DNA from 4 places in the Archangium violaceum genome. Region 1 is predicted to be linked to each of the others. Evidence: riboswitches for the same ligand, from Rfam matches in the RefSeq annotation. Region 1 holds a riboswitch; each other region holds the start of a gene.
The links. Region 1 has a riboswitch for cobalamin ahead of JRI60_RS40955 (ribonucleoside-diphosphate reductase subunit alpha). Riboswitches for the same ligand answer to the same signal wherever they lie in the genome.
Positions count from the first base shown of each region.

Region 2: it holds a riboswitch for cobalamin, as region 1 does, so the genes downstream of both, JRI60_RS06650 (TonB-dependent receptor plug domain-containing protein) here and JRI60_RS40955 (ribonucleoside-diphosphate reductase subunit alpha) in region 1, are expected to answer to the same signal.
Region 3: it holds a riboswitch for cobalamin, as region 1 does, so the genes downstream of both, JRI60_RS06695 (hypothetical protein) here and JRI60_RS40955 (ribonucleoside-diphosphate reductase subunit alpha) in region 1, are expected to answer to the same signal.
Region 4: it holds a riboswitch for cobalamin, as region 1 does, so the genes downstream of both, JRI60_RS14885 (energy-coupling factor ABC transporter permease) here and JRI60_RS40955 (ribonucleoside-diphosphate reductase subunit alpha) in region 1, are expected to answer to the same signal.

Region 1 covers NZ_CP069396.1:10,294,216-10,301,328, reverse strand. The annotation lists gene JRI60_RS40960 (ribonucleotide-diphosphate reductase subunit beta) at 1-178, opposite strand, end outside; gene JRI60_RS40955 (ribonucleoside-diphosphate reductase subunit alpha) at 175-2,655, opposite strand; cobalamin riboswitch at 2,819-3,024, opposite strand; gene JRI60_RS40950 (serine/threonine-protein kinase) at 3,067-4,002, opposite strand; gene JRI60_RS40945 (hypothetical protein) at 4,198-4,959, shown strand; gene recA (recombinase RecA) at 5,068-6,162, shown strand; gene JRI60_RS54755 (hypothetical protein) at 6,353-6,478, shown strand; gene JRI60_RS40935 (ABC transporter ATP-binding protein) at 6,494-7,113, shown strand, end outside.
Region 2 covers NZ_CP069396.1:1,539,298-1,546,410, forward strand. The annotation lists gene JRI60_RS06625 (porin) at 1-323, opposite strand, end outside; gene JRI60_RS06630 (serine/threonine-protein kinase) at 566-2,200, shown strand; gene JRI60_RS06635 (ComEA family DNA-binding protein) at 2,266-2,646, opposite strand; gene JRI60_RS06640 (hypothetical protein) at 2,643-2,897, opposite strand; gene JRI60_RS06645 (FHA domain-containing protein) at 3,120-3,701, shown strand; cobalamin riboswitch at 3,708-3,942, shown strand; gene JRI60_RS06650 (TonB-dependent receptor plug domain-containing protein) at 3,994-5,976, shown strand; gene JRI60_RS06655 (MXAN_6577-like cysteine-rich protein) at 5,973-7,113, shown strand, end outside.
Region 3 covers NZ_CP069396.1:1,548,410-1,555,522, reverse strand. The annotation lists gene JRI60_RS54385 (serine/threonine protein kinase) at 1-983, opposite strand, end outside; gene JRI60_RS06710 (FHA domain-containing protein) at 1,180-2,865, opposite strand; gene JRI60_RS06705 (ubiquinol-cytochrome c reductase iron-sulfur subunit) at 2,932-3,432, opposite strand; gene JRI60_RS06700 (cell surface protein) at 3,438-4,118, opposite strand; gene JRI60_RS06695 (hypothetical protein) at 4,121-5,455, opposite strand; cobalamin riboswitch at 5,599-5,794, opposite strand; tRNA gene JRI60_RS06690 (tRNA-Leu) at 5,825-5,899, opposite strand; tRNA gene JRI60_RS06685 (tRNA-Leu) at 5,916-5,990, opposite strand; tRNA gene JRI60_RS06680 (tRNA-Gly) at 6,015-6,086, opposite strand; tRNA gene JRI60_RS06675 (tRNA-Glu) at 6,179-6,251, opposite strand; gene JRI60_RS06670 (hypothetical protein) at 6,348-6,500, opposite strand; gene JRI60_RS06665 (FecCD family ABC transporter permease) at 6,564-7,113, opposite strand, start outside.
Region 4 covers NZ_CP069396.1:3,574,063-3,581,175, reverse strand. The annotation lists gene mltG (endolytic transglycosylase MltG) at 1-314, shown strand, start outside; gene JRI60_RS14905 (SDR family NAD(P)-dependent oxidoreductase) at 341-1,132, opposite strand; gene JRI60_RS14900 (DUF2267 domain-containing protein) at 1,434-2,045, opposite strand; gene JRI60_RS14895 (hypothetical protein) at 2,165-2,500, opposite strand; gene JRI60_RS14890 (chondroitinase-B domain-containing protein) at 2,704-4,557, shown strand; cobalamin riboswitch at 4,614-4,821, shown strand; gene JRI60_RS14885 (energy-coupling factor ABC transporter permease) at 4,851-5,666, shown strand; gene JRI60_RS14880 (hypothetical protein) at 5,663-5,881, shown strand; gene JRI60_RS14875 (CbiQ family ECF transporter T component) at 5,878-6,513, shown strand; gene JRI60_RS14870 (energy-coupling factor ABC transporter ATP-binding protein) at 6,510-7,113, shown strand, end outside.

The DNA.
Region 1 (7,113 bases):
CGTCCGTCGAGAAGTCCACCTCCTCCACCGTCCAGGTGTTCTTGATGGCGTTGCGGTACATCTCGAAGAAGGCCGGGTACTGCATCGGCCGCAGCGTCAGGTTCAGGCCCGGATCCAACAGGCGCGCACCCGTCTTCGGCGTCGCGTTGGAGCGCACCAGGGGCGTCACGGCGCTCATTGGCAGGCCTCGCAGCTCTCGGGGTTCTCCAGCGAGCAGGCGATGGCCTGCTCCTCCGTGGGCCTGGGGGCCGCCTGAGCGGGCGCGCTACCACCGGCCTCGGGGTGCGCCGTGCCATTCCGGGACACGTCGACGGTGGCCTTCGCGATGCGCGTCGCCGGACGCGAGCGCAGGTAGTAGGTCGTCTTCAGCCCCTTCTTCCAGGCGTACATGTACATGGAGCTCAGCTGCCCGATGTTCGGCGACTCGATGAACAGGTTGAGCGACTGGCTCTGGTCGATGAAGGCGCCCCGGTCCGCCGCCATGTCGATGAGCGAGCGCATCGGCAGCTCCCACGCGGTGCGGTAGATGGCGCGCACGTTGGCGGGAATCTCCCCGAGCGACTGGATGGAGCCCTCCGCCAGCTTGATGCGCGAGCGCATGTCCTCGTTCCACAGCCCCAGGGACTTCAGCTCCTCCACCAGGTAGCGGTTGACCTGGAGGAAGTCGCCCGAGAGCGTCTCCCGCTTGAAGAGGTTGGAGATCTGCGGCTCGATGCACTCGTAGCAGCCCGCGATGGACGCGATGGTCGCCGTCGGCGCGATGGCGATGAGCAGCGAGTTGCGCAGCCCCACGGACTTGATACGGGCGCGCAGCGCCTCCCACCGCGTGGGGTCCTCGGGCATCACTCCCCACGCGTCGAACTGGAGCTCGCCGCGCGCCGCGCGCGTCTCCTGGAAGCTCGGATGGGCACCGCGCTCGGCCGCGAGCTCCGCCGAGGCGGACAGGGCGTGGAAGTAGATGTCCTCGGAGATCCTCCGCGAGAGCGTGCGCGCCTCGGGGCTGTCGAAGGGCAGGCGCATCTGGAAGAACACGTCCTGCAGGCCCATCAGGCCGAGCCCCACCGGGCGCCAGCGCTGGTTCGAGCCCTTCGCCGAGTCGATGGGGTAGTAGTTGAGGTCGATCACCCGATCCAACTGGCGCACCGCGGAGCGCACCGTCCTCGCGAGCTTGTCCCAGTCGAAGGCCACGCCACCGGCGTCGTTCGCCAGCGTGTGCCGCGCGAGGTTGATGGAGCCGAGGTTGCAGACGGCGGTCTCGTCCCGTGAGGTCACCTCGAGAATCTCCGTGCAGAGGTTCGAGAGGTGGACGACGCGGCCCGGCAGCGCCGTCTGGTTGCAGGCCCGGTTCGACTTGTCCTTGAACGTCATCCAGCCGTTCCCGGTCTGCGCGAGCGTCCGCATCATGCGCCCGTAGAGCTCGCGGGCCTTCACCGTCTTGTGCGCGAGTCCCTGCGCCTCGGCCTTCTCATAGGCGCGCTCGAACGCCTCGCCGTACAGGTCCGTGAGGTGCGGCACCGCCTTCGGGTCGAAGAGGGACCAGTTCCCATCAGCCTCGACGCGCTTCATGAAGAGGTCGGGGATCCAGTTGGCGAGGTTCAGGTTGTGCGTGCGCCGGGCCTCGTCGCCGGTGTTGTCGCGCAGCTCGAGGAACTCCTCCAGGTCCGCGTGCCAGGTCTCCAGGTACACGCAGCAGGCGCCCTTGCGCTTCCCGCCCTGGTTCACCGCGGCCACCGACGCATCCAGCGTCTTCAGCCACGGCACGATGCCGTTGCTGTGCCCGTTGGTGCTCTCGATGAGCGAGCCGCGCGAGCGGATCCGGTGGTACGCCAGCCCGATGCCCCCCGAGAACTTCGAGAGCATCGCCACGTCCATGTAGCGCTGGTAGATGCTCGCCAGCTCGTCCTCGGGCGAGTCCAGCAGGAAGCAGGACGAGAGCTGCTCGTGGCGCGTGCCGGAGTTGAAGAGGGTGGGGGAGCTCGGCACGTACTCCAGCATCGAGAAGAGCCGGTAGAGCTCGAGCACGTCGGCGATGGTGTCCCCGAGCGCCACCGCGATGCGCATGAAGAAGTGCTGGGGCGTCTCGAGCACCTCGCGCGTCTGGGGGTGCTTGAGCAGGTAGCGGTCGTAGACCGTGCGCAGCCCGAAGTACTCGAAGAGGCGGTTGCGCGAGGGGTCGATCGCGTCGTTCAGCTTGCGGCTGTTCGCCGAGACGAGCCCGGCCACGCGCTCGTTCACCAGCCCGAGCCGGTGGCCCGCGGCGATGGACTGCGAGAAGGAGTGGATCTCCTGCCCGGAGACCTCCTTGTCGATGTACGTCGCGAGCAGCCGCGCCGCGAGCTTCGCGTACTCGGGCTCCTCCAGCGTCAGCGAGGCGGCGGTCTGGATGGAGAGCTGATCCAACTCCTTCGTCGAGGCGCCGTCGTAGAGGCCAGCGATCGTCTTCGTCGCCATGCGGATGGCGTCCACCTGGCGCAGCCCGTCGCAACACCGGCTGATCGCTCGGACGATCTTGTTCAGGTCCGCGACCTCGAGCGTTCCATTGCGCTTGCGCACCCGCATGGTGGTGGGGGGCGTGGGGGTCGTCTCGGAGGTGAGATGGGCGGGCAGGGGCGGCGCGCCCTGCTCGCGTCCCGGGATGTGGCTTCCGTTCAGCATGCTGCTCCTCGCGCACTGTCTGGGCCGCGAGCTGCGTTCGCGACCACGTGAACCCGAAGACACGAGGAGAAGAGACAGGCCGGGACCGCCACGGAATGAACCCGCGGCGCTCGGACCTCCCGCCTCCCCACGAGGCTTCCAGGTCGAGCTGCCGCTGGATTTCTCCCAGAGGCAGGTGCTGGCAGGTCTTCGGGCTCGCGAGCACTCGGCTGACGCCGGTTCCTAATACCGTCCGCTTCCCAGCCTCCCGGCCAGTGCGTGTGGGCGGATTCGTTCTCGCTTACCGCTGCGGGGGCAGCTCCGGATTCACACCGGATTCCCTTTCAAGCCCAGGCACTTGCCCGGGCACCAGCGACGCGCGCCAACCTATGGGCGGGTTCGGACGCTGTCAAAAGGATCTGCTCCGTCCGACTACGGGCGGCCCTTCTCCCGCTCCCAGAGTGCGAGAGAGAGGGCCTGTTGCATCGCGCTCTGTACCTCGCGCGCGCTGAAGGGTTGTCCGGTGTCCAACGCCCAGGTGAAGAGTGCTCCAGCGAACTCTCCCGCCGTGCGGTAGCGCTGATTCACGTCCGGTGCCAGCGCCTTGCGGATCACCGCCGCGAGCCTCCGGTCCAACGTGTCCGGCAGGTTCAGCTTCGCCGCCTGGATGGCCGCCATCACCACGTCCGGGTCGTCGCTGCCGCGCTCGAAGGGGTGGGCACCCAGCACCAGCTCGTGCAGGACGATGCCCAGCGAGAAGAGATCCGACGCCTGCGTCACCGTGTCCCCGCGCGTCTGCTCCGGCGACAGGTAGTGCAGCTTGCCCGCCGTCACCCCGTCCTCCGGCCCCAGGTCCAGCCCGCGCGCCTTGGCCACGCCGAAGTCACCGAGCTTCACCTCGCACTGCCCGGAGAAGAAGATGTTGGAGGGGTTCACGTCCCCGTGGACGAGCTCCAGCGGCCGGCCACTGCGCGTGCGCGCCTGGTGGAAGTACGCCAGCGCCCTCAGCGCCTCGATGCACACGTGGACGCCCATCGCCACCGGGATGTCGCGCCCCTGCTGGTGGTGCACCCGGAGCAGCCCTTCCAGGTCTCCACCGACCAGGAACTCCATGGCGATGAAGTAGCGCCCGAAGGCCTCGCCAATCTCCAGCCGGCTCACCAGGTTCGGGTGCTCCAGCAGGCCCATCAGGTCCGCCTCGTCGGCGAAGGCCTCCGCGCTGACGTCCTTGCGCATCAGCTTCAGCGCCACCTTGAAGGGGCTGCCCTTCTCGTCCCGCGCCTCCGCGAGGAACACCTCCGCCATGCCTCCCGAGCCCAGCCGCGAGCGGAGCACGTAGCGCCCGAAGCGACGCGAGGGGATTTCCACGGTCTTGGTGGAAGGTGGTGGGGGAGGGGGGATGGCCGGCAAGGTATCGTCACTCTAACGCTTCCCTGGAGGGTGGGGGGAGCTGTCCTCCAGGAGGCGGGACGGGGCCCGCTCGCGTCCGCTGCCGGAAGCTCCCGGGAGCGGCCTGGCGGGAAGCTTTGAAGGCGGGCGGAGCCGGCCGTTACAGTCCCGACCGTGTCCAGCACCACCCATACCCGCCCCCCCGGCTCCGGACCCCGCGAGGACCAGCCAGGATCGGAGGTGCCATCCCTGGCCCCCTGGGAGGCGCCGGACAGCGCTCCCGCACCTCTACCCCCGCGAGAGGCGATGCGGGCGGTGCCGCCCCTCGTCGAGCAGGCCCGGGCGGCCTCTGGCACCGAGCGCGCGGCCCTGGCGGGGCACCTCAACCGGGAATTGGAGGCGCTGGGGTCGGAGGGGGGCTCGCGCGAGGTGGCGGACCTGCTCCTTCATCTCCTGGAGAGCGGCCAGCTGGAGGGGTTGGAGGAGGCGGAGGGCCGGACGTGCCGGGGCGTGGCGGTCGAGACCCTGGTGGGGCTCGGCTACCCCTACGCGCTGGAGGTACGCCCCGAGGACCTGGAGTACCTGCGGAACCAGTCCCGGCCCACCCGGAAGGGGCTCCTGACGAAGGGGGCGCTGGCGGCGGGGGTGCTGGGGACGGGGTTCGTCGGCGAGTGGGTGTTCCTTCCCCCGGAGCTGACGGAGGGGAAGAGCGCCCTGGGGCTGCCCCTCTTCTTCCTCATGGGGCTGGCGCTGATGGGGCTGGTGACGGCACTGTGGGGTGATGAACGCTCGGACACCCGGCGGGCGGGCCTGCTGGGGCTGCTCGTCCTGTCGGTCGTTCAGCTATACCTGGGCAGTCTCGGTGGTTACTACGGGACCCTCAGCGGGGTGGGCGGACTGTTGGCCTGGCTGCTCCTCTTGCTGCCTCGGCGCTGAACGCCGTGGGTCATGTCAGAGGGATGGACTAGGGTCTTCACATCGCGTACTAAACGCGAGTTCAGGTGGGCCGGGGTGGCTCGCCGCATACGCAAGGAGCAAGACGAAATGGCCGTGAATCCAGAGAAGGAGAAGGCGATCGAACTGGCGATGTCCGCTGTGGAGCGCCAGTTCGGTAAGGGGTCGATCATGCGGCTCGGCAACGAGGAGCCGCTGGTTCGGGATGTTCAGGCCATTTCGACGGGAAGCATCTCGCTCGACATCGCGCTGGGCGTCGGCGGCGTGCCCCGGGGTCGTATCGTGGAGATCTACGGGCCGGAGTCCTCCGGTAAGACGACCCTCTGCCTCCACATCGTGGCCGAGGCGCAGAAGCGCGGCGGCGTGGCCGGCTACATCGACGCCGAGCACGCGCTGGACATCGGCTACGCGCGCAAGCTGGGCGTGCGCACCGATGACCTGCTGCTGAGCCAGCCGGACACGGGCGAGCAGGCCCTCGAAATCGCCGAGATGCTGGTGCGCTCGGGCGCCATCGACGTGCTGGTGGTGGACTCGGTGGCGGCCCTGGTGCCGAAGGCCGAGCTCGAGGGCGAGATGGGCGATGCGCACATGGGCGTGCAGGCCCGCCTGATGAGCCAGGCGCTGCGCAAGCTCACCGGTACCATCAGCAAGAGCCAGACGTGCGTCATCTTCATCAACCAGATCCGCATGAAGATCGGCGTGATGTTCGGCAACCCCGAGACGACGACGGGCGGTAACGCGCTGAAGTTCTACGCGTCGCAGCGCCTGGACATCCGCCGCGTGGGCGCCATCAAGAATGGCGAGAACGTGGTGGGCAGCCGTACCCGCGTGAAGGTGGTGAAGAACAAGGTGGCGCCTCCGTTCAAGGAGGTCGAGTTCGACATCATGTACGGCTCGGGCATCTCGAAGGAGGGAGACCTCATCGACCTGGCGTCGAACGACGGGATCATCGAGAAGAGCGGCAGCTGGTTCTCCTTCAAGGGAGAGCGCATCGGCCAGGGCCGTGAGAACGCGAAGGACTACCTGCGCGACCACGCGGAGGTGTCCAAGGACGTGGAGCGGCAGGTGCTGGAGAAGTACGGCATCGGCAAGCCGGCGGTCGCGGCGGTCGCGGCTCCCGCCGAGGGCGAGGTGCCCGCCGAGGGTCACACCGAGAAGCGCCAGCGCGTGAAGGCCGTGAAGTAGTCCGAGCCTTCAGTGCCTGAAGTACCCAGGGGCCGTCTCCCGCGAGGGGGACGGCCCCTTACTATTGTGTCCTCCCGGCACGCCTGCTCCCCGAGCAGGCATGGTGCAGGAGCGGTGGGACTCGCTTAGGATGCCGACCGCCGCGTCCTGGCTGGCACGAGGGAGTCACGTGATGGAGGAGGAGATCTCAGTGGTCGGCCTGACGGAGGACATGTGGATCCACTCCGTCCTCATCGCGAAGTTGCGCGAGACCGCTCGGGAATCGCTTCGCCTCATCGCCCAGTACTCCTCCGGCCGGTATCAGCCCGCCGCCTGACAGCCATCGCCCCCCATGTCCAAGGTCTCTTCCCCTGTCCTCCTGCGCCGCATCCTGAGCCTGACCCGCTCGGAGAGGCGCGCCCTGTCCGTGGGCATCTTCTTCCTGCTGCTTGGCAGTGGCATGACCCTGGTCTTTCCGCAGGCCCTGCGCTTCATCATCGATGAGGCACTCGGATCGCGGAACCAGGCCCTCATCGACCGGGCCGCTCTCGGGATGATCGCCGTCTTCGCGTTGCAGTCCAGCTCCGAGGCACTGCGTTTCTACTTCTTCGTCAGCGCCGGCGAGCGCATCGTGACGCGGCTGCGGCATGACCTGTTCTCCAGCCTCGTGTCCCAGGAGGTGGCCTTCTTCGACGAGCACAAGACAGGGGAGATCACCAGCCGGCTGACCGCGGACACCCAGGTGCTGCAGAACGCGGTGAGCGGCAACATCGCCACGGCGCTGCGCAGCGGGGCCCAGGCGGTGGGGGGGCTCGCGCTGCTCCTCTACACCTCGCCCCTGCTCACCCTGCTGATGCTGGCCATCGTGCCCCCCGTGGTCGTCGCGACCGTGCTCTTCGGCCGCCGCATCCGGCAGACCTCCCGCAAGGTGCAGGCCGCGCTGGCCGAGGCCAACGGTGTCGCGGACGAGGT
Region 2 (7,113 bases), 4.5 Mb from region 1:
TTGATCTCGTTGGTGTCGCTGTTGCCGACGTGGAGGAACGTCTCCCGGAGCTGGATTCGCGCCCGGAGGCCCAGGGAGTAGCGGTCGTCGGGCGACCGCACCAGGATTCCACGCCCGGGCTCCGCGGTGATGATGGGCGGCGAGTTGGCTGGTGCCGCTGGGGCCGGCGCCGGCGCCGGAGCGGTGCCCTGCGTGGCGGCGGGCTCGTTCCCGGTTCGTGAAGGCTCGCTGCCCTGGGCCCGGGCGGCGGTGCCGAGCCCGAGCCAAAGCGTGAGGAGGATGTGGAAGACACCCAGGGAATGCTTCGAGATGTTTGAGGACATGGAGGAATTCGCGCGGCTGCCACTGTGACGACATTCATTCCCAACCGCTCCGGCGCGCTTCGCGCCTGGGCGGTGACTCATCGATGGAATGAGGATGGGCGACAACAGCGGCGGCGGACCTTCAGCATGGATTTGTCCAATATAACGGATGCCCCAGGGGAAACAAGCACTGGAACGTCCGCTATAGCGGAGGATGAGGGCTCGTCGATGGGGGGCGAGGGAGTTGGATAGAGTGGCCCGCCATGGAAGCCGCTCCTCCCCGAGTGTCGCACTCCTCCCGGCTGCTGCAGGAGTACCTGAACCAGGACGTCGTCCCGCGTGAGATGGCCATTGCCCGTTTCCTGCGCGGGATGATGGTGCTCGGTTGCGTGGCCTCGTTGCTGCTCATCGGAGTGATCGGCCCGGGCCTGTCGTTGACCCTCGCGGGGCTGACGGGCGGGCTGGGCATCTACTACTCCGTGATGCTGCGCGCGTTGCGGCAGGGCGGGTTCCACCCGGCGATGCAGTGGGTGGACAGTGCCGTCACCGTCTCCATTCCGGCGGTGGCGTGCGCCATCGACGCCTACTTCCACGATGCCGTGTACGCGCTCACCACGCCGCCGGCGTTGGCCTGGGGTGCGCTCATCGTGGTGTGCGCGCTCCGGGCGGGAAAGAAGCTGGCGTACGGGGCGGCGGCACTCGCGGCGGTGGAGTACATGGCGCTGTACCTCTTCGTGCTCCAGCCCCGGCTGCCGCCCGATGCCCTCAACACGCTGTCGTTCCCGATGGTGCTGCTGCGCTGCGTGTTCCTCTTCGCCTACGGGCCGCTGACGGCGACGCTGGCCGGCCTCATCGTGAGCAAGGCCGAGGACGCGCTGCGCGCCATCCGTGAGAAGGACGTGATGGGCAAGTACTTCCTCCACGAGCGGCTGGGCGCGGGCGGCATGGCCGAGGTGTTCCGCGCCACCTACAGCCCGGAGGGCGGCTTCGAGAAGCAGGTGGCCGTCAAGCGCATCCTGCCGGCCTACGCGGACAACGAGGAGTTCCTCGCCATGTTCCGGCGCGAGGCCGCGCTGGGCTCGCTGCTCATCCACCCCAACATCGTGCAGGTGCTCGACCTGGGGCGGCACCAGGGCACGGTCTTCCTGGCCATGGAGTACGTGGACGGCATGCCGCTGAACTCGTTGCTGCGGCGCCTTCCCGCCCGCCGGCTGCCTGCGTCGGCGGTGGCCTATATCGGCGCGGAGGTCGCCTCCGCGCTGGCGCACATGCACGGCCGGACGGGCCCCAAGGGCGAGCCGCTGGGGCTGGTGCATCGCGACCTCAACCCTCCCAACATCCTGCTGTCGCGGATTGGCGAGGTGAAGGTGTCGGACTTCGGCATCGCGCGCGCGGCGAACCAGATGGCCCTCACCCAGGCGCAGACGGTGCGCGGCAAGGCGGGCTACATGGCGCCGGAGCAGGCCTACGGCAAGCCCCTGGATGGCCGGGCGGACCTCTTCGCGCTGGGCCTCACCCTGCACGAGGCCCTCACCGGGCAGCGCGCCCTGCAGGGCGACAGCGAGGCGGAGCTGATGATCGCCGCCACCCAGCAGGAGCTGCTTCCGCCTTCCTCCTTCGTGGCCGGCATCTCGCCCGCGCTGGATGCCATCATCATGGGCCTGCTCCAGCATGATCGGGAGCAGCGCACGCCCTCGGGCGAGGTGCTGCAACAGCAGCTCATGGCGCTCACCGGCTCCGAGGCGCCCTACCCCCAGGGGAGGCAGCAGCTCATCAATGCCTTGCGCCTGGTCATCACCCAGGTCTCGGTGCCCGTCCAGCCCCTCCAGCTCACGCCCGACATGGCCCTCACGGAGAGCGTCGAGGCGGCGACGCGGGCCCGCGCCGCGGGCGGGTGAGGGCCCTACCCGGGGCGAGGGAGGCAGGGTGCCCGTGACCCGGGACACCCTCCCAACCCACGCGCTCAGCGCTTCGCCGTCGCATCTCCGGTGGCGCGCACCTCGTCCTCCTCCACGGGCACCTTCTCCACCTTCAGCGAGGAAGGACCCTCCAGCGTCAGGTACGGCTTGAGCTTCAGGAATTGCTTCTTGCCGAAGCCCTTCACCCGGACCAGCTCCTCGATGCGCTTGAAGGCCCGCTTCTGCCGCCAGGCGATGATGCGCTGAGCGGCCTTCGGCCCCACGCCCGGCAGCAGGTCCAACTGCGCCACCGTCGCCTCGTTCAGGTTCACCACGCCCGTGTACTGGATGCGCAGCTTCGTCCCCGACGCCTCGGAGACCCCGGGCATCCACAGCACCAGCCCCAGCACCACCGCCACCATCCTCGCCACCCCGCGTCCGCTCACGAGTGGCCTCCCACCGGCAGCGAGTCCAGCCCGCCCTCCATCCCGTAGCGCCCGCCGCCGCCCGCCTGCGCCGTGTCCCGCTTCTCCGCCGCCTCGCGCACGTGCAGCTTCCCGTCCAGCGGCAGCACATCCAGCAGCACGTTGAGCGAGCCGTCCTTGTTCACGAAGGCGCTCCCCGCCCGCACCCAGATGCTCCCGCCCTTGCCCTCGCGGATGGAGAACACCGCCAACCGCTTCCCCGCCGTCAGCATCGACCACACTCCTTCACCTCCGCGCCTCCATTGACGCGGTCGCCACCCCAAGAGCAGCCGCCGTGCCAGGGGCATCTCCCTCGGAGCTCGCGCTCCCGGGCCGTACACCCGTGCTCCAATCGTCCAGCGCATGGGACGGACACACCCGGTGGGGACTGGCCGCGATCTCCCTTCGTGCACACCCTGCGGCTCGCTTCCCCCCATGTGCTGGAGGGTATTCCCGTGGATCTGAAGTTCTCCGCGCTCGCCTCTCAGTTTCTCGATGACCCTCAGGCCGTGAGGCGTGCGGTGTGCTGGCCGGTGCTGGTGTGGGAGGCTCCTCCCATGGGGGTGCGTCCCCTCTTCACCCGGAGCACCCTGTCGGTCCCGAGCCTGTCGGCGCGGCGGCCCACCGTCGCCGAGCCGCTCGTGCTCGAGGTGCGCAAGCGTTCACGGGGCATCACTTCTCCCCATTCGCCCCACGACCTGGGCATCCACCTGGGGCGTACGCCCGACAACGACATCATCGTGGAGGACCCCACGGTCTCGCGCGCCCACGCCACCTTCCACGAGGAGAAGCACACGGGGGTCTGGTGCGTCACCGACAGTGGGAGCCACAACGGCACCTGGCACGATGGCACCCTGCTCATCCCCGGCCGGGCCACGCCCCTGTTCGAGCGCGCCTCGCTGCGCTTCGGGGACGTGATGGCCACCTTCCTCCACTTCGCCGCCTTCAATCAGTTCATCCTCGACTGGTTGGCCCGCCACGCCCGAGCCTCCCGGGCCACCACCCTCACCGAGGGTGGCTTGACGCGCGGGGGTTGAGCCCCTAGGAAGGGCCTGCCCTTGGGTGCCCATGTCGGGCCTTCAAGAGGGAAGCCGGTGAGAGTCCGGCGCGGTCCCGCCACTGTGATCGGGCGGCCCTGACGTCAGGGCAGGGGTCCTCGGCAGTCGCCACTCCGGCTCGTGGGCCGGCGGAAGGCGGAGGAGCCCTTCTGGCAGGCGCGGCGTGCGCCTCGGCCGGAGTCCCGGGAGTCAGGAGACCTGCCCGGGGGTGTGGGCGCGATGCGTCCGCGATGGCCTTCTCTCTTCGACGGAGAGAGTGGAAGGCGGATGCATGCGGCGGTCGTACCTCGCCGGGCGGTGGCTCTGCCTGGCGCTCAGCACGAGTGGAGTCGCGCTCGCCCAGGAGGCCGAGGAGCCCCTGCTCGTTCCCGCCGTGGAGGTGGAGGAGGCGCCCGTCGCCCCCGGTTCTCCCGAGGAGGCCTCGCGCAGGGACCCGAGCGGCGCCCTCACCGTCATCCGCGTGGACGAGTTCGGCGGCGCGGCCCGGGACACCGCGGCGATGCTGTCCACCGCCCCCGGCGTCACGGTGCAGGACGTGGGCGGGTACGGGCAGAGCAAGAGCCTCGTGGTGCGGGGCGCGTCCTCCAATGGGACGCTCGTGCTGCTCGACGGCATTCCCCTCAATGGCGCGGGTGGCATCGCGGACCTGTCGCGCGTGCCCGCCGCCCTGGCCGAGCGCTTCGAGGTGCTGCGGGGGGGTGCTGGAGCGCGCTACGGCTCGGGAGGGCTGGGCGGCGCCATCAACGTCATCACCCGCCGTCCCGGGGCGACTCCGCGCGTGGCGGGAGAGCTCTCCTACGGGAGCTGGGACACGGCCACGGGGTGGCTGTCCGCCACGGGGCCGCTCGCGGGCGGCGAGGCCTTGCTGCTCGTCCATGGAGGCACCTCCAGCGGGCGTTTTCCGTATTCCTTCGACCCGAGCCCCACGCTGCCCGGAGACGCGCTCATCGAGCGCCAGCGCACCAACAACGACGCACGGGGCGCCGGAGGCCTGCTGCGGTTGCGCAGGGAGCTCGGCCGGGGTTTCTTGGCGGACCTGCTGGGCGAGCTGTCCTTCGACGAGCGGGGCCTCGCCGGCACCGCGCAGAACCCGAGCGAGGACGCGCGGCAGTCCGGAGGGCGTGGCTCGGCCAACCTGCGGCTCGCGGGCACGCTGCCGGGCGGTGTGCGGACGAACGCGCGCGCGTACTTCCGGCGGGACCGGCTGGCGCTGTCCGGTGGTCCGTGGGGACAGCGGGACGCACAGGTGCAGTTGCTCGGTGGGATGGAGGTCGAGGGGCAGGTGCTGCTGGGCGGATGGCATTCGCTGTCCGCGCTGGTGGGCGTGGGCGGGGAGTCCGTGTCCGCCGCGGAGACCAACGCCGCCTCCGGTGGCGAGCCGACGTGGCTGCGCGCCAGCGTGATGGCGATGGATGAGATGCTGCTGTGGGATGGGCTGCTCACCGTCGCGCCATCGCTGCGCGTGGAGCGGGCGGGCCCGTACACGCTGCTGTCCCCGAAGGTGGGCGTCACCGTGGCGTTGCCCGCGGGCCTCGAGGTGCGCGCCAACGCGGGCCGCTCGCACCGCGCGCCCTCCTTCCTGGAGCTGTACGTGCGCCAGGGCACGCTGCTGCCCAACCCGGACCTGCGCCCCGAGAGCGCGCTGTACGCGGACGCGGCCGTGGTGCACCGCTCGGAGGTGTCCTTCGCCTCGGTGGGGGGCTTCGCCAGCCTCTATGAGGACCTCATCTCCTACGAGGCCTACCCTCCCGGCGCGGCGAAGCCGTACAACTTCGCCAACGCCCGCGTGGTGGGGCTCGAGGCCGAGGGCGAGTGGAGGCCCCATCCGCTCCTCTCCGGAGCCTTCAGCTATACGCTCACCGTCTCGAGCGACCTGCAGCGGGATGGGCGTTTCTACCTGCGCGAGCTGCCCTACCGGCCTCGACACAAGCTGGCCGCGCGAGTCCTGGGCGGCCCCCGGTGGCTCACGGGTCGGGTGGAGGTGGTGGCGCAGTCGGCCCATTTCCTCACCCGGGATGGCGCGATGTCCCTGCCCGGACGCACCTTCGTCCACGCGGGCCTGTCCAGTACCTTCGGCTCGCGCACGGAGCTCACGGTCTCCGGCGAGGTGCGGAATCTCTTCGACGTGCACGCCGAGGACTTCGTCGGGTATCCGCTCCCCGGCCGTGCTGTGTTCCTGTCGGTGGCGGGAGCCTTCGAGCCGGGTGTCCCCTCCGAGTCCTCTTCGGCTTCCAGGACGGAGGCTCCTCCATGACGTGGAAATACCCTCACCCCAGCCCTCTCCCAGAGGGAGAGGGGGCATACACGGTGTTGTGCCGGGTGACGTTGGTGATGGTGTTGTTGCTGCTGGCGGGGTGTCCCGACGAGGGCCCTCTGTGTGTCGAGGCGCAGACCCGCTGTGGTGAGGCCTGTGTCGACCTCTCCAGCTCCTCGTCTCACTGTGGGGCTTGTGGGGTTGTCTGCTCCGCCACGGAGGCCTGTGTCGAGGGCTCCTGCCGTTGTCGCTCGGGCGCCACGGTGTGCGGTGGCCAGTGTGTCGTCACCGCGTCGGACCCCTCCCATTGTGGTGGTTGCGCGGGCGAGGGCGGCACGGCGTGCGCTCCGGACCAGGTGTGCGAGCAGGGGCAGTGCAAGGCCGCCTGCACCCTGGAGTCCTCCGTCCGCTGCGATCGCTCGTGTGTGGACCCCGGCACGGATGCGTTCCACTGTGGCACCTGTGGCAACGTGTGCCCGGACGTCCAGAGCTGCCGCGGTGGGACGTGCACCTATGACCTCGTCGCCGCGTGCTTCAACACCGGACAGGTGGTGGGCCTCCAGGCGGGGCCGGACGTGAAGGGACCCGCGGTGGCGGTGGGCACCAGTCCCCAGTCCGTCGCGCGCATGCAGGACGTGCTGCTGGTGCTGGATGCCTCCATGCGGCTCCTCCAGGCCCGGCTCTCCGACTACGGCGAGCTGCCCGCCCGGAACACCACGGGGCTGGTGCCCAACCAGCTCCTCGTTCGCGACCCCTACGTCTTCGTCCTCAACTCCACCAGCAACACCCTGCAGGTGCTCCGGCGCGACGAGGAGCCCTCCAACGGCCCCGGCCCCCGCTTCGCCGATGGCATCACGCTCACCAACGTGGGCAGCGTGAACTTCGGCGCGAACACCAACCCGTACGGATTCACGCAGTCGGGCTCGGACGTGTACGTCACGCTGCTGGGCAATCTCCAGACGGACCCGTCCGCGGGCGGCAAGGTGGCCCGGGTCTCGATGGCGGATCCCACCGCGCCGGCCATCATGGACGTCTTCACGTTGCCTACGGGCGAGGCCCTGAAGCCCTTCCCGGGCCGTACCACCGTCCCCACGCCAGCCGGCATCGCCGCGCGTCAGGGCCGGGTGTACGCCGCCC
Region 3 (7,113 bases), 4.5 Mb from region 1:
GGCAGCGTGGAGGCGGCTCTCGGCGCAGCGCCCTCCGGCATGTCGATCACCACCTGCTCCGGCTCGGCCGGGCGCCCCGCTTCCTTGAGGCTCGCGAGCAGCCGCCGCTCGCCCTGGTACTCGGAACCGAAGAGCTCATGCATGTACCGGCTGACGCTCTCGGGGCCCGCTCCCGGGTCCAGCTCCAGCATGCAGGCGGTCAACCTGCCGCGCAGTTCCTCCGCCGTCTGGAAGCGCTGCGCGGGGTCCACCGCCAGCGCCTTCATCACCAGTTGCGCCACCGCGGGCGGCGCGGACGGCATCACCTCGCCCAGGGGCCGGATGGCTGGCTGCACCACCGCGGACATCAGCTCGCCGGGAGGCAGCAGGTCGAAGGGGTTCCTCCCGGAGATCAGCTCGTACAGACACAGGCCCACCGCGTACAGGTCGCTGCGCCTGTCCACCGGCTGGTGCCGCGCCTGCTCCGGCGACATGTAGAGGAACTTGCCGAGGATGATGCTCGGGTTCGTCTTCGCCGCGCTCAGCCGGCTCTTGGCCAGGCCGAAGTCGATGACCTTCACCTCCCCCTCGTAGGAGATGAGGATGTTCTGCGGCGAGATGTCCCGGTGCACGAGGTTCAGCTCGCCCTCGTCATCGCCCTTCTTGCGGTGCGCGTACGCGAGCGCGTCCAGCACCCGGCCCATCACGAACAGCACGAAGGTGAGGGGCAGCGGCTTCTGCCTGTCGCGCGCCCTCGCCGCCACCTTGCGCAGGTCCTTGCCGTCCACGTACTCGAGGGCCATGTACGCTTCGCCCTCGTGCAGCCCCATGTCCAGCACCTGCGCGATGGAGCCGTGCGTCAGCTTCACCAGCGTGCGCGCCTCGCCCACGAAGCGCTCGACGAACTCGGGGTCCGCCGCCAGCTGCGGCAATATCTTCTTGATGACGCACAGCTTCTCGAAGCCCTGCACGCCCTCCAGCCGCGCCAGGAAGATCTCCCCCATGCCGCCCGTGGCCAGCTGGGACAGCAACGTGTAGCGGCCGAACGGGACCGGCCGGAACGGACGCAGTCGAGCGTTCGAAGACGTGGGGTTCATGCCGGACGCGGGGCGATCATGCTCGGGTGGGGGGTGGCCATGCTCGCATGGAGCCGGGTCCAAGTGCGAGTCTCAACCCGCCCTACACCCACCTACACACCCATCAACGCACACCGGGGTTGGTGAGCTGGGGGATTTCCTCGTCCACCACCTCGAAGGCGGCGACCTTGTCGCGAGGAGGGCGGATGAGGCGCTCGCCCAGGGGCATGACGTCGAAGCGGGCACCGATGACGGCCAGCGTCTTGCCGGTGATGAGCACCTGCCCGGGCATGGCGGTGCCGGCCAACCACGAGGCGACATGCACCCCCTCGCCGACGGCCGTGTACGAGGGACGGGAGTCGGGGCCCACCATGCCCACCATGGCGCGGCTGGTGCTGATGCCGATGCGCAGCTCGCACCGCTCGTCCATGGGGCGGCGGGCCATGTGGCGCTCCCAGTCGGCCCGCAGGGCGAGCGCGGCGCGCACGGCGCGCACGGCGTCATCGGGCCTGGCGTAGGGCGCGCCGAAGAGGGCACGCAGCGACTCACCGACGAAGGCCTCCACCGTGCCCTCGAAGCTGAAGACGAGGCCCCCCAGGCGCGAGTGGAAGTCGTTGAGCAGCACGGTGGCGCGCGCGGTGCCGACGCGGGGGCACAGCGCGCCGAAGCCGACGAGCTCCGCGTGGACGACGGTGAGGTTGCGCTCCTCCAGGCCGGGCAGCTTGCCGCCGGCGCGCTGGGCCTCGGACGCGCGTCGCTCGACCATCTCCGGGCCGTGGAAGCGCTCCAGGTGGTGGCGCAGGGTCTGGCCCGCCGAAGTGGAGGAGAACTTCTGCACGCCAGTGGCCACCAGGTGCGCCACGGCGGTGCAGGCATCGAGCATGACCTCCAGCTCGGTGTCGTTCCTGGCGGAGGTGTTGACGTAGAGGACGCCGGCGAAGGGCGCCTCCAGCCCGATGGGGATGCAGAGCACCCGGTCCACGCCGTAGAGGATGACGCTCTCGCGGCTGGCGAAGCGGCGGTCGTCGCGCACGTCGCCCACCAGGAGCGCGCGGCCCTGGCGCAGGGCCTCGTCGACGATGCCATCGGAGACGGGGACCTCGCCCTTGGCGAGCGCGCCGCGGTGGCGCACGGCGGCGGGCACCAGCACGCCGGTGGGGTGACGCAGCAGCACCACGGCGGTGGTGGCGCCGATGCGCTCGAGCACCCGGTCCATGGTGGTCTCGAGGAAGGCCGTCAGGTTGGAGGCGGTGGCGAGCGCCTCGGCGGTGTGGAAGAGGAGGACGAGCGTCTCGTAGGCGCCGCGCGGGCCGGTGGGCGGAGCCGGCGCGATGGGCGCCGCGGTGGCGGGCGTGCCGTCATCCAGGGGGCCGGAGAAGTTGTCGAGCGCCCGCAGCAGCTCCACGCTCTTGACGTTCTTGGCGAGGATGACGGAGGGCCCCACGTCATCGCCATGACCGAAGCGGCGCACGCCCCCGGCGCCCAGATCCACCATCTCCGTGGCGGCGTTCTCCACCTTGTCGGGCTGGCGGACGGAGAGGGTGTTCTCCCCCAGGGAGATGGTGTCGCCGGGTTGCAGATCGATGCTGCCCTGGAGGGGCGAGCCGTTGACGCGACTGCCGTTGCGGCTGCCGAGGTCCTCGATGGACAGGGAATCGCCTTCCACCACGAGGCGGGCGTGCCGGCGCGAGACGAGATCGCCCCCCAGAACGATGTCGTTCTCATCCGCGCGGCCGAGGTGCGTGATGCCCTCTGGCAACTCGTAGGCGGTGTCGAAGTACCCCGGACCGTTGATGATGATCTGCCACATCGCGGCGGGGAGATTACACGACCCGGCCCACCTCCGCGTCCCTTGACACGCGAGTCAAAACTGACATCACCGAGGCCGGTGGAGCCACACCGACTCCCCCACCCGCACCGCCTTGAAGGACTGGAGCGGGCGGGTGGCGGGACCGCGCAGCACCCGGCCGTCCTCGCCGAAGCGCGAGCCGTGGCACGGGCACTCCAGGAGGGACTCACCGGGAACGTAGGTGACATGGCAGTCACCGTGCGTGCAGATGTGCCAGACGGCGGCGAAGCAGCCCGACGCGGTGTGCAGCACCAGCGCGTCGAGCAGGGCGTCGGGGCGGCGCACCACCGCCGAGCCACCCCGCGCGCGCAGCTCGGGGTGGTCGGAGAGCTTCACCTCCACCCAGCCGTCCTCGGGGCGGCCGGGCGAGACACCGCAGACCTGCTCATCGGAGAGCACGGTGGCCTCGCGCCACTCGGGGCCGCAGCCGGCGCAGAGGGCGGCGAGAGCACAGGTGCCCTGGAGCAGCGAGCCGAGCACGGCCCGCCGCTCCACCCGCGACTCCGAGTCCGGAGGAGGGCGGGACATGCGCGTCACCTCCACTCGCAGATGGGCGAGCCGTTCACCACCGCGACCGCGTCCAGGTCGAACCCGCCCGCGGAGGAGCCATAGGAGTTGGACCCGCTGTCACGGATGCGGATGAAGCGGGCCCGGGCCACGCCGAGGGCAGACAGGTCGAAGCCATCACCGCCCGCCATGGCCGGGTCGGTGGGGCTGATGCCATTCTCCGGTGAAGAGCTCACCGGCTTCACGCCCGCGCAGCCGGGATAGCCACCGGCCCTGTTCGTGGGGTCGCAGGGGAAGTCGCGCCACGTCTGGCCGTCCTCGCTCACCGAGACCACGCCCGTCTCCGCGAAGTACCCGAAGGGGTTCTCGAAGACGAGCAGGTCCACACCGGGCCCATCCACCACGCCGATGTCGGTGAGCTCGAGGACGATCTCCCCGCTCCTACCGAGGGAGAGCACGTGCAGCGAGCCCATGCCGGAGCCCGTCCCGTGGGGAGGCCCGAGCACGATGTCCGGGTAGCCGTCCTGACCGAAACCAGCCTCCTCCCCGGGAGAGAAGGACACGACCTTGTCCGCGAACGGGTCGTTGTCGCTCTGGCACACCAGGACCTGGGGGGGCTCCTCCTCGGAGGGACCCCCGCAGCCCACGGCGAGCAGGGACATGACGAGCCAGGCGCTCCAGCGAGCCACGGTGCCGTGCGTCCTCATGGCTATTGCTTCTGCTGGAGGCGGACGAGCCGGCGGCCGTTCTTGTCCTTCACGCCGACGAGCAGGTCCGGGCCCATGGGCGCCATCGACACCACGTTGGTGCAGGTGTTGCTGGTGGTGAGCACGGGCGTGAGGTCGCCCGCGGTGACGGCTTCGGGGTTGATGCCGCCTGGCGTCAGCTCGATGCGCGAGACGTCGCGAGTGGCCGTGAAGGTACCGCGATGCAGCGCCACGCCACTGCCGAACCCCGCGACCGACTGGAGGTCGTTGCCCGAGTAGATTTCAGGCGCGTTGGTGGTGGAGAGGGCAAGGGTCGACCTGCTCGAGACCGCCGGCGTGTACAGCGCGGGGGACACCGCATGCACGTGGTTGATGTAGGGGGCCCAGGGGTCGCTGGAGGAGCTGTCGGGGACGCTGTAGCCGAACACGGCGACCTTGTCGCTCGTCACCGCCGAGTAGCCGCTGGCGGCGAGTACGTTCGTGGTCGGGAAGGTCGCCAGCTTCGAGCCCTGGAAGGGCTTGGACGCCACATTCAGGGCGTAGACGGCGAGACCGCCCTGGGACGCGCCGTCGATTCCCAGCCCATTGATGAAGAAGGCGCCGGACACGGCGGCGGCGGAGAAATTGCCGGGCGCGGAGATGTAGACGGAGTCCTTCGGGGTGGCGGTGTCATAGACGAGCACATTGCCGGGACTGCCCTCGGCGCCCCGGGTGTACCCGGTCAGCAGCCGGGTGCCATCATTGGTGAGGAACCCGCTCGGGTACGTGCTGTTGCCGCGATCCGCATCGGGAACGACGGCGTAGAGGGCCGCCGACCCCAGGGTGACGTTCGGCCAGGTGCCGAGCGCGTAGATGCTGTCATCGGCGACACTGGTGTTGTCGGTATTGCGCAGGCCATACAACGTGTACTCGCTACCGCTCTGGATGACCGTCACCGCGCCGATTCCCTCGGGAACCGTGGCGGACTCGGCGGCGGCGAAGCCGGTCTGGAGCTGCAGCGTGCCGAGCTTCGGATCATGCGGCAGATCCGCGCACGCGACGCCCGCGTCCGTCCCGGCATCCGAGCCCGTCCCGGCGTCCGTACCCGCATCCGAGCCCGTCCCGGCATCCGAACCCGTCCCGGCATCCGAGCCCGTCTCGTTGGGGATGTCCTGCGTCACGCAGCGGTTGTCCACGCAGGCGAACTGCTTGCCCTCGCCGACGTTGCCCTTCCGGGCGCAGTCGAACCGATCCACGCACTCCGGCTCGCAGCCGGTGACCAGCAGCCCCAGCGCCGCGGCGCTCAGAGCCACCGAGAAGCGACCGAACCACCGCGAACCCTTCATTGCCGTCTTCATGCGCGTCCTGCTCCTCGCCCCCGCGGGCGCAATGCCTGCGAGGGGAAGCGGGGGCGGGATGCGAGGGGGGACACGGCCCGAACGAGGACGCACCCGCCACGCACCCGCTGCCTCCCCTCGGAGGCCTCGGTGATGTCCGTGCCGGGTGGCACGGGTCCTCGGCAGGTTTTCGGACTCACGGGCGCCCTACTGACCGTCGCTTCCCAGCCCTCGACAGAGGACCAGTGCTTTCCTGACGGCGTTCGTTCCCGTTCACCGCTGCGGGGCAGTCCCGGACTCGCACCGGGTTCCCTCGAGCCTCCACCCCAGGGTGGAGGAACCGAAGACGGGGCGCGGGATATGGCGGACGGCTTCTGTTGTCAATGGGAGTACCGCGGGCGGGATTCGAACCCGCAACCTCTGCGTTCTGAGCGCAGCACCTCTACCAGGTTGGGCTACCGCGGCATGTATTCACTGCGAGTGCCGAAGGCGGGATTCGAACCCGCAACCACCAGACTCTCGATCTGGGGCCTCTACCAAGTTGGGCTACTCCGGCAACGGAGACTGCTGGACTGCGAAGAGCGGTCGGCGGGAGTCGAACCCGCGTTCACCTGAGTGGCGCTCAGGGGCCTCACCTCTCGGCCACGGCCGCATTGCGAGCGCTTCCGCAGGGAATCGAACCCTGTTCACACGGTAGACGGCCGTGCTGCGATCCAATCGCATCCGGAAGCTTCTGACTGCGAGTACCCCGTACGGGAGTCGAACCCGTCTTTCCGCATTGAGAGCGCGGTGTCCTTCGCCGATAGACGAACGGGGCGGGAGCTCGGGAGCCGGAAAAGGAAGAGGCCGGGTCCCGTTTGCTGGGAGCCCGGCCTCTGAGCACCGTGCCGCGTCGTGTGACGAGGCTCGGAGCTCAGGTTCCAGGCGGTAGGCCGCGAAGGGACTCGAGGCCAACCAGAAGGTCCAGAGCGGTATCCAGACCGGTGCGCGAGAGCGCGTCGATGCCAGTGTCAGCGTCGTTGAGGTGCTCGGGGTTCATCGGGCTCTGCTTCGTCACCGTGGTCATGGTCACCGCTCCTTTCATCGAGAAAAGACGCGGCGGAAATCCGTTCCTGACAGCGCCCGCGCTTCACCCCGCCGACAGCCGCCCGCTCCGGTACAGCAGCGCCAGGAACAGCGGCCCTCCGAGGAGCGCCGTCACCACGCCCACGGGGGGCTCGGAGCCGAACAGCGGGATGGCCAGCCGCGTCAGCAGGTCGGCGAGCAGGAGGAACGCCGCCCCGCCGAGCGCGGAGAGCGGCACGAGCAACCGCTGGTCCGGCCCGAAGGCGAGCCGGAGCAGGTGGGGCACGATGAGCCCCACGAAGCCGATGAGCCCCGAGAGCACCACGGCGTCCGCCACGCTGGCGCTCGCCGCGAGCAGCAACCACCGCCGCGTCCAGACCACGGACACGCCGAGCGAGGCCGCGTCCTCGTCACCCAGCGTGAGCAGGTTGAGCCGCCCCGAGAGCGCCAGCATCACGCCGATGGCCACGGCCTGGAGGAGCGCGGACAGAAGGAGCGTCCCCGTGCGCTCGTAACCGAGCGTCCCCGCGAGCCAGTAGAGGATCTCCCCGAGCCGGTTCGGATCGGAGAGCGTCTTCACGAGCGTGATGACGGCGGAGGCGAAGGCGTTGAAG
Region 4 (7,113 bases), 6.5 Mb from region 1:
TCCTCTGGAAGCGCGTGGACAAGGGCTTCCCCCTGGGGGTGGACGCGACCTCCCGCTACGAGCTGGCCGAGTGGAACGACCGCCTGGCGTTCCTCCAGCGCCTGCGCGACACCTCGGACCCGTGGAACTCGCGCCACCGCAAGGGGCTGCCGCCGGGTCCCATCGGCGCCCCCTCGGTGGAGTCGCTCCAGGCCGCGCTCGCGCCCAAGCCGAGCGAGTTCTGGTACTACCTCCACGACGCCGAGCGGCGCCTGCACCCCTCGCGCAACGCCGAGGAGCACGAGGCGCTTCGCCGCAAGTACAACGTGTACTGAACGCCAGCCAGAGACGTGCCGGGGTGTCAGCTCGCACGCGACAGCATGCCGGCTGACATTCCCGACGCGCACAGGCCGCCGTCGACCGCGAAGTCCTCGCCGGTGATGAACGAGGACTTGTCGCCGCACAGGAAGACGACGAGCGAGGCCACCTCGTCGGGAGTCCCCACGCGGTTCATCGGGTGGAGCGAGGCGGCGAAGGCGCGGCCCTGAGGCTCATTCAGGCGCCAGCCGTCGGTGGCCATCTCCGACTCGATGACCCCGGGGCTCACCGAGTTCACCCGGATGCCCTTCTGCGCGTAGTCGATCGCCGCGCCACGCGAGAGCGCGGCGATGCCCGCCTTGGTGGCGCTGTAGACGGAGAGCCCCGGCAGGGCCCGCGCCGCCCCCACGGAGGCGCAGTTGACGATGGACCCGCCCCCCGTCGCGAGCATCGCGTTGATCTGATGCTTCACGCACCAGAACGTGCCGCGCAGGTTGATGTTCATGAGGAGCTCGTAGTCCTCGTTGGTCATCTCGGCGAGCGGCTTCATCATGCCGCTCCCGGCGTTGTTGAAGGCGGCGTCGATGCGGCCGTACTTCGAGACGGCCGCCTGGACGAGCGCCTCGATGTCCCGCTCGACCTGCATGTCGGCGCAGACCCAGGTGGCCTCTCCGCCGCGCTCCTGGATGAGCGCGACGAGCTCACGGCCCCTGGCCTCGCGCCGCGCGCTCGCGACGACCCGGGCGCCCTCCGCCGCGAGCGCGATGGCCGTGGCCCAGCCAATGCCCGAGCTCGCCCCCGTCACCAGAACCACCTTGTCCTTCAGCATGCCCATGTCTCTGCCCTCGTATGGTGTGTGTAGGAGCCGCCGCGGCCGCGGCCTGGCTCGAACGATACATGGGACGGTGACAGCCCGTTGGCGTGCCCCCGACGGGAGAGGGCCACGCGGGCATGTCAGACCCATCAGTTACATGGAAGGGGACCGTCGGTTGGCAGGCGCACCACGGGCCCGGTCTCTGGCGGGCATCGGTGCTCGTGGCTCGATGGCCCCTCCGCGAGAGCGGAGTGTAACGGTCGTCGACGGGCCCGCGGGCCCTGGGTGCTTTGGGAGAGGCACCCGGGGCTCGCGGGGGTTGTCAGGAATGATTCGGGCCCGGGTGTCCGGCCGCGAGCGTCTCCTGCTCCCGCTCCTGGGTGAGCCCGCTGGAACTGGAGAGCTTCGTGTCCTCGTGCGGGTTGTCCTCCCGAGCCACGGAGTGCGTGTGCGCCGTGTCGGCATGGAACTCGGACACGGGGTGCTGGCTCCCCGGCCGGCCCTCGGCGAGTGTGCGGCGGCCAGGGTCGAGGTGGACGTACTCGAAGGGCTCGCCAGGCTCACGAGGAGTGAAGAGGGCGCTCATCGGCTCGGGCAGTGCCTCACGGAGCTGGTGCAGCGTCCCGGGAGACAGGGTCTCCGCGAGGAACTGACAGACGACGCCGGTGTACTCCATGGCGAGTCCGAGTCGCACCTCGAGCCGGCTCGCGACGCGCGCATGGAGTTCCGCGAGGTTGAAGACCTGATGGGGGGTTACGCCGCGCAAGCCCGCGGCTAGCGGCTCCGGGAGATCCTCCGCCAGGGACTGGACGACGGGCCAGGCCAGGCGCTCACCGATGACCTCGAGTACCGCGCGAACGGTCCGCTCCGCCGCTTCCAGGCCAGGGAGCCCGGCGTGTTCGGCAACATGGGACAAGAGTTCGTCGTGCGTCATGAGCGTCCTCCTCGCGAGCATCTCCCCAGGAAGATGGAGACGTGGAGGGGACGAGGGCCAGTGCCACACGGGCCGCCGAGCCCTTGCTTCGGCTCGGCAGCCCCCGTGCACCGGACCGGCTACGGACAGATGGAGTAGCAGGACCCCGCACCGCGAGCGGCACACTCCCTGGAGCTGGAGCACGAGGAACAGTCGTAGGAGCAGTAACCCAACAGGCCCACCGGCTCCTCGGAGAAGAGCGGCACGGGAGCATCGGCGGCGATGCCGTTCTTCGCCCGCGACATGAGGAGCTTCTCCTTGTCGGCCTTGCAGGCACTGTGGTCGGAGCTCGGCTGCGATACGGCCGGCGCCACGGGGGACTGCTCCACCTGAGCATTCGTGGCCAGCGGCACCGCCACCGCGACGGTCAGCGCCAGCACCAGTCCCGAAACGAGCTTCAGCCTCTCCAGGTTCATGCGGAACTCCTTACAAGGGGGGGGGAACCTGAATGATGCATCAACCCAGAGCCGGAGTGCAAACCGCTCATACTCCCAGGAAGATTAAATTCCTGCCGCAACCATGGAAATCATGAGAATAAGGGATAGCCGCCCGACACGGTGAAGCACAGTGGTTCATCACCAGCAAGCACGGAACCCCGAAGAGGGTGAGAGGAATGCGAATGGCACATCGGAAGCTTGTGATTGGCTCGAGCCTGCTCCTGACACTGGCTCCTTCCCTGGGATTCGCGGCGGATGAGAAGTTCTCCATCCCGGGAACCTCCGTCACCGCGAGCTCGGATGACGGCAACCTCCCGGCCTATACCGTCGACGGGGATTTGACCACCCGCTGGTCGGCGGAGGGTGATGGGCAGTGGATCCGGTTCGACCTGGGCGCCAACAAGAAGGTGGCCTATGTGAAGATCGCCTTCCTGAACGGCGCATCCCGGACGTTCACCTTCGACATCCAGACCTCCACGGATGGCACCACGTTCTCCACGGTGCGCTCGAACGTGACGAGCAGCCTGACGGGTAGCCTTCAGACCTTCGACTTCACGGATGTGGCGTCCGCGCGCTACGTGAGGCTCGTGGGGTATGGCAATACCTCCAATGCCTGGAACAGCTACCTCGAAGTGGAGATCCACGGCAGCGCCGCGGAGGCGCCGGGCAACGTCGTGAACGTTGCCACCGCCGCCCAGCTCATCACGGCCCTCGCCAACGCGACCGCGGGCACGACCATCGTCCTGGCGAACGGCACCTACACGAAGAGCGGTGCCTTCAGCATCCAGAACAAGAATGGGACCGCCTCCAATCCCATCACACTCAAGGCCGCGAACCGGGGCCAGGCCATCATCTCCGGCGACGCCTCCATCAGCGTGTCCGGCTCCTCCTACGTCGTCATCGAGGGCCTGAAGTTCACCAACACCGGCGCGAGCGCCATCGTGCTCGACGGCTCCAACAACGTCCGGGTCACCCGGAACACCTTCGACCTGACCGAGAACGGTACCGAGGTGAAGTGGTTGATGCTCAAGGGGAGCGGAAGCCATCACAACCGGATCGACCACAACGACTTCGGAGGAAAGAGCGACCCGGGTCCGGTCATCGCCATGGATGGCAACTATTCCACCCAGATGACCCAGTATGATGTGATTGAGTACAACTATTTCCACGACATCGGACCGCGCCTCGCCAACGGGCTGGAGACCCTCCGCATGGGCCTGTCCGCCGTGTCGATGCTCGATGCCTACGCCACCGTGCAGTACAACCTGTTCGAGCGCTGCGACGGGGACCCGGAGTTCATCTCGATCAAGAGCGGCCACAACACGATCCGTTACAACACGGTCCTCAACTCGCAGGGACAGCTCACCGCGCGCCACGGCAACTACAACAGCATCTACGGCAACTTCATCCTGGGTGACGGTACCAAGACCGGCGTGGGAGGCATCCGCATCTACGGAACCGACCACAAGGTCTACAACAACTACCTGGAGAAGCTGACCGACGATGCGCTCCTCATCGACGGGGGCGACTTCGACGGTGGGCCGAACTCCAGCAGCTACACCAGCACGGATCTGAGCAAGCACTGGAAGGTCTACCGGGCCGAGGTCGTGAACAACACGGTCGTCAACAGCACCACGGGGCTCGTCATCGGGAAGAAATACACGTACGCGCCGGTGGACTCGAAGGTCGCCAACAATCTCATCCGGAACACGACGGGCACGCTCTACAACGAGACCAAGACGAGCAACACGCTCTTCCAGGGCAACATCGGGTACGGCGCCACCCTGAACAACAGGTCGCGGACGAGCAGTGAGCTCCGCAACGTGAATCCGTCACTGACCACGAGCAACGGCCTGCAGAAGCTGTCCTCCACGAGCCCCGCCATCAACACGGCCGTGGGCACGTACGCCTATGTCGCGGAAGACGTGGATGGGCAGATCCGCTCCACCAACGATGTCGGCGCGGATGAGTACTCCACCGCCGCCATCGCCAACGCGCCGCTGTCTTTGGCGGACGTTGGCCCGAACGCACCGTGAGGAATGTGCGCATTCCGTTGACAGCGTCCCATCACCTCCGGTACTTGGCGCGCGACAACTGAATTCCAGCCATGGGTGCCCGCCAGCACGGGCATAACAGGGAAGCCGGTGTGAATCCGGCGCGGTCCCGCCACTGTAAGTGGGGAGCTGCCTCCGACGTAACCACTCGACGCCTTCGCGTCGGGGAAGGTGGAGGCGGCGCTGAACGCCGTCAGGCGTTCTGAATCCACGAGCCAGGAGACCTACCCAGGCCTTGCAACCCCACCTCTCCGTGGACTGAGAGCGAGGTTTCCATGCCGGGTATCTCCGGGCGTGGGTGTGGTGCCGCCCTGCGGCATCGCGTCCAGGCCCTCGTACAGACAGCGTCCGTCTCCCTCCGTCAGGAGACGTGGCCGCTCGCGGCGCTCCTCCTGCTGCTCCCCCATCCGGCGCACGCCATGCACCTGGCGGAAGGTCTCCTTCCGTTCGGCTGGGCCGCGGGGTGGACCGTCTCCGTCCTGCCCCTGCTCGCGCTCGGTGTCATGCGGCTGCGGCAGCGCGTGGCCCAGAGCCCGCTCTACTCGCCCTTCGTGGCGATGCTCGCCGCCGCCGTCTTCGTCATCTCCTGCATGCCGGTGCCCGTCCCCATCACTGGCACCTGCTCGCACCCGTGCGGCACGGGGCTCGCGGCCGTGCTCATCGGCCCGGTGATGACGGTGCTGGTGACGTTCGTCGCGCTGCTGCTGCAGGCGCTCTTCCTCGCCCATGGCGGGCTCACCACCCTGGGCGCCGACATCTGGTCCATGGGCGTGGTGGGCGGCTTCGTCGGCTACGGCGTCTTCCACGGGCTGCGCGCGGTGCGAGCCCCCCTCGGCGTGGCGGCCTTCGCCGCCGGCATGCTGTCCGACTGGGCCACCTACGCCATGACGTCCTTCGAGCTGGCCTCGGCGCTGCACGGGTCCCAGCCACTGGGCAGCACGCTGGGAACACTGCTGCTGGCCTTCCTCCCCACCCAGCTTCCCCTGGGCATCCTCGAGGGGGCCCTCACCGCCGGCGCCATCGTCTTCATCTCCCGCCGCCGGCCCGCGCTCCTGCACTTCCACGCCCTCCCCGCCCCCGCCACGCCATGACGCCACTTCTCGCCTCCACCGAGAGCTGGCCGGGCGTCGACGAGCACGTCGTGCTCCCGTTCGCCGAGGCCGCGGGACGCACTCCCCAGCCGCCCCTCATCCCACTGGAAGGGGATGTGCTCCTCTTCGCCTTCCTCTGCGCCGGACTCGTGGGGGGCTTCTTCCTCGGCTATCTCTACCGCGCGCTGTTCGTCGAGACGGGAGGACAGACGTGAGCCGCACCTCCCCCTTGCGCGAGTGGGTGGTCGGGCTCGATGCGCGCCTCAAGCTGGCGAGCGCTCTGCTCGCCCTGCTGGTGACGCTCGCCGGGCCCGCGCCTCACACCGCCTCGGGGGTCGCTGCGTTGGCCCTCATCGCGTCCCTCGCGGTGGGCGAGCCGGTCAGGGTGTTGGTGCGCCGCCTCGGGGTGGCCGTCTTCAGTGGTCTGGCGGTCTGGGTCCTGCACTGGCTGCTGCGACCCGAGGCAACCGGGGCCTGGGCACCCGCCCTGGTCCTGGGAACACGGGTGGCCGCGGGTGCCACCGTGTTCGGGCTCCTCACCGCGCTCACCCCGCCCTGGGCCCTGGTGGGCGCACTGCGCGCGTGGCGGGTGCCGGCCCCGCTCGCCGATGTGCTCGCGCTCGCCGTGCGCTACGCCACCGTCCTCGAGCGTTCGGCCCAGAGCGCGCGAGAGGCCCAGGTGCTCCGCCTCGGCTACCGGGACGTGCGCCGGAGTCTGCACTCACTCGGGGCGCTCGGCGGACTCACCCTGGTGCGCGCCTTCGACCAGGCCCATGCCACCGCCGAGGCCATGGCCGCCCGTGGCTGCCGGGGCGCCATCGTCCCCCCTCCTGGAGAGCATCCATGAAGGCGGCGCTCACGCTCGAGGCGCTCTCGGTGGGAAACCCCGGCGGCCCCGCCATCCTCTCCGCCCTCTCGTTCGAGGTGCGGCCGGGAGAGGTGGTGGCGCTGCTCGGCGCCAATGGGTGTGGCAAGACGACGCTGCTGCGAAGCATCGCGGGACTGGTGCCGGCGCTCTCCGGAGGGGTGCGGTTGCTCGGCCAGGCGGCACCGCGCGGGGCGGTGGCGCGGGCCGAAGCGGGGCTGGCGCTCGCCTTCCAGAATCCGGATGACCAGCTGTTCGGCGCGACGGTCGGGGAGGACGTGGCCACCGGTCCGCTGCACCAGGGCCTCGCCCCGGGCGAGGTGCGGGCGCGGGTGGACGAGGCGCTCGCGGCCACTGGACTGACACACCTGGCGGGCCGCTCCATCGAGGCGCTCAGCTTCGGGGAGAAGAAGCGGGCCTGCCTCGCGGGCGTGCTGGCGATGCATCCGGCGGTGCTGCTCCTCGACGAGCCCACCGCCGGGTTGGATCCGGTGGGTGAGCGCGAGACGGCGGGCCTGCTGCGGCGCCTGGCCCGCGAGCGCGAAGTGGCCCTGCTCGTGTCCACCCATGCCACCGACGAGG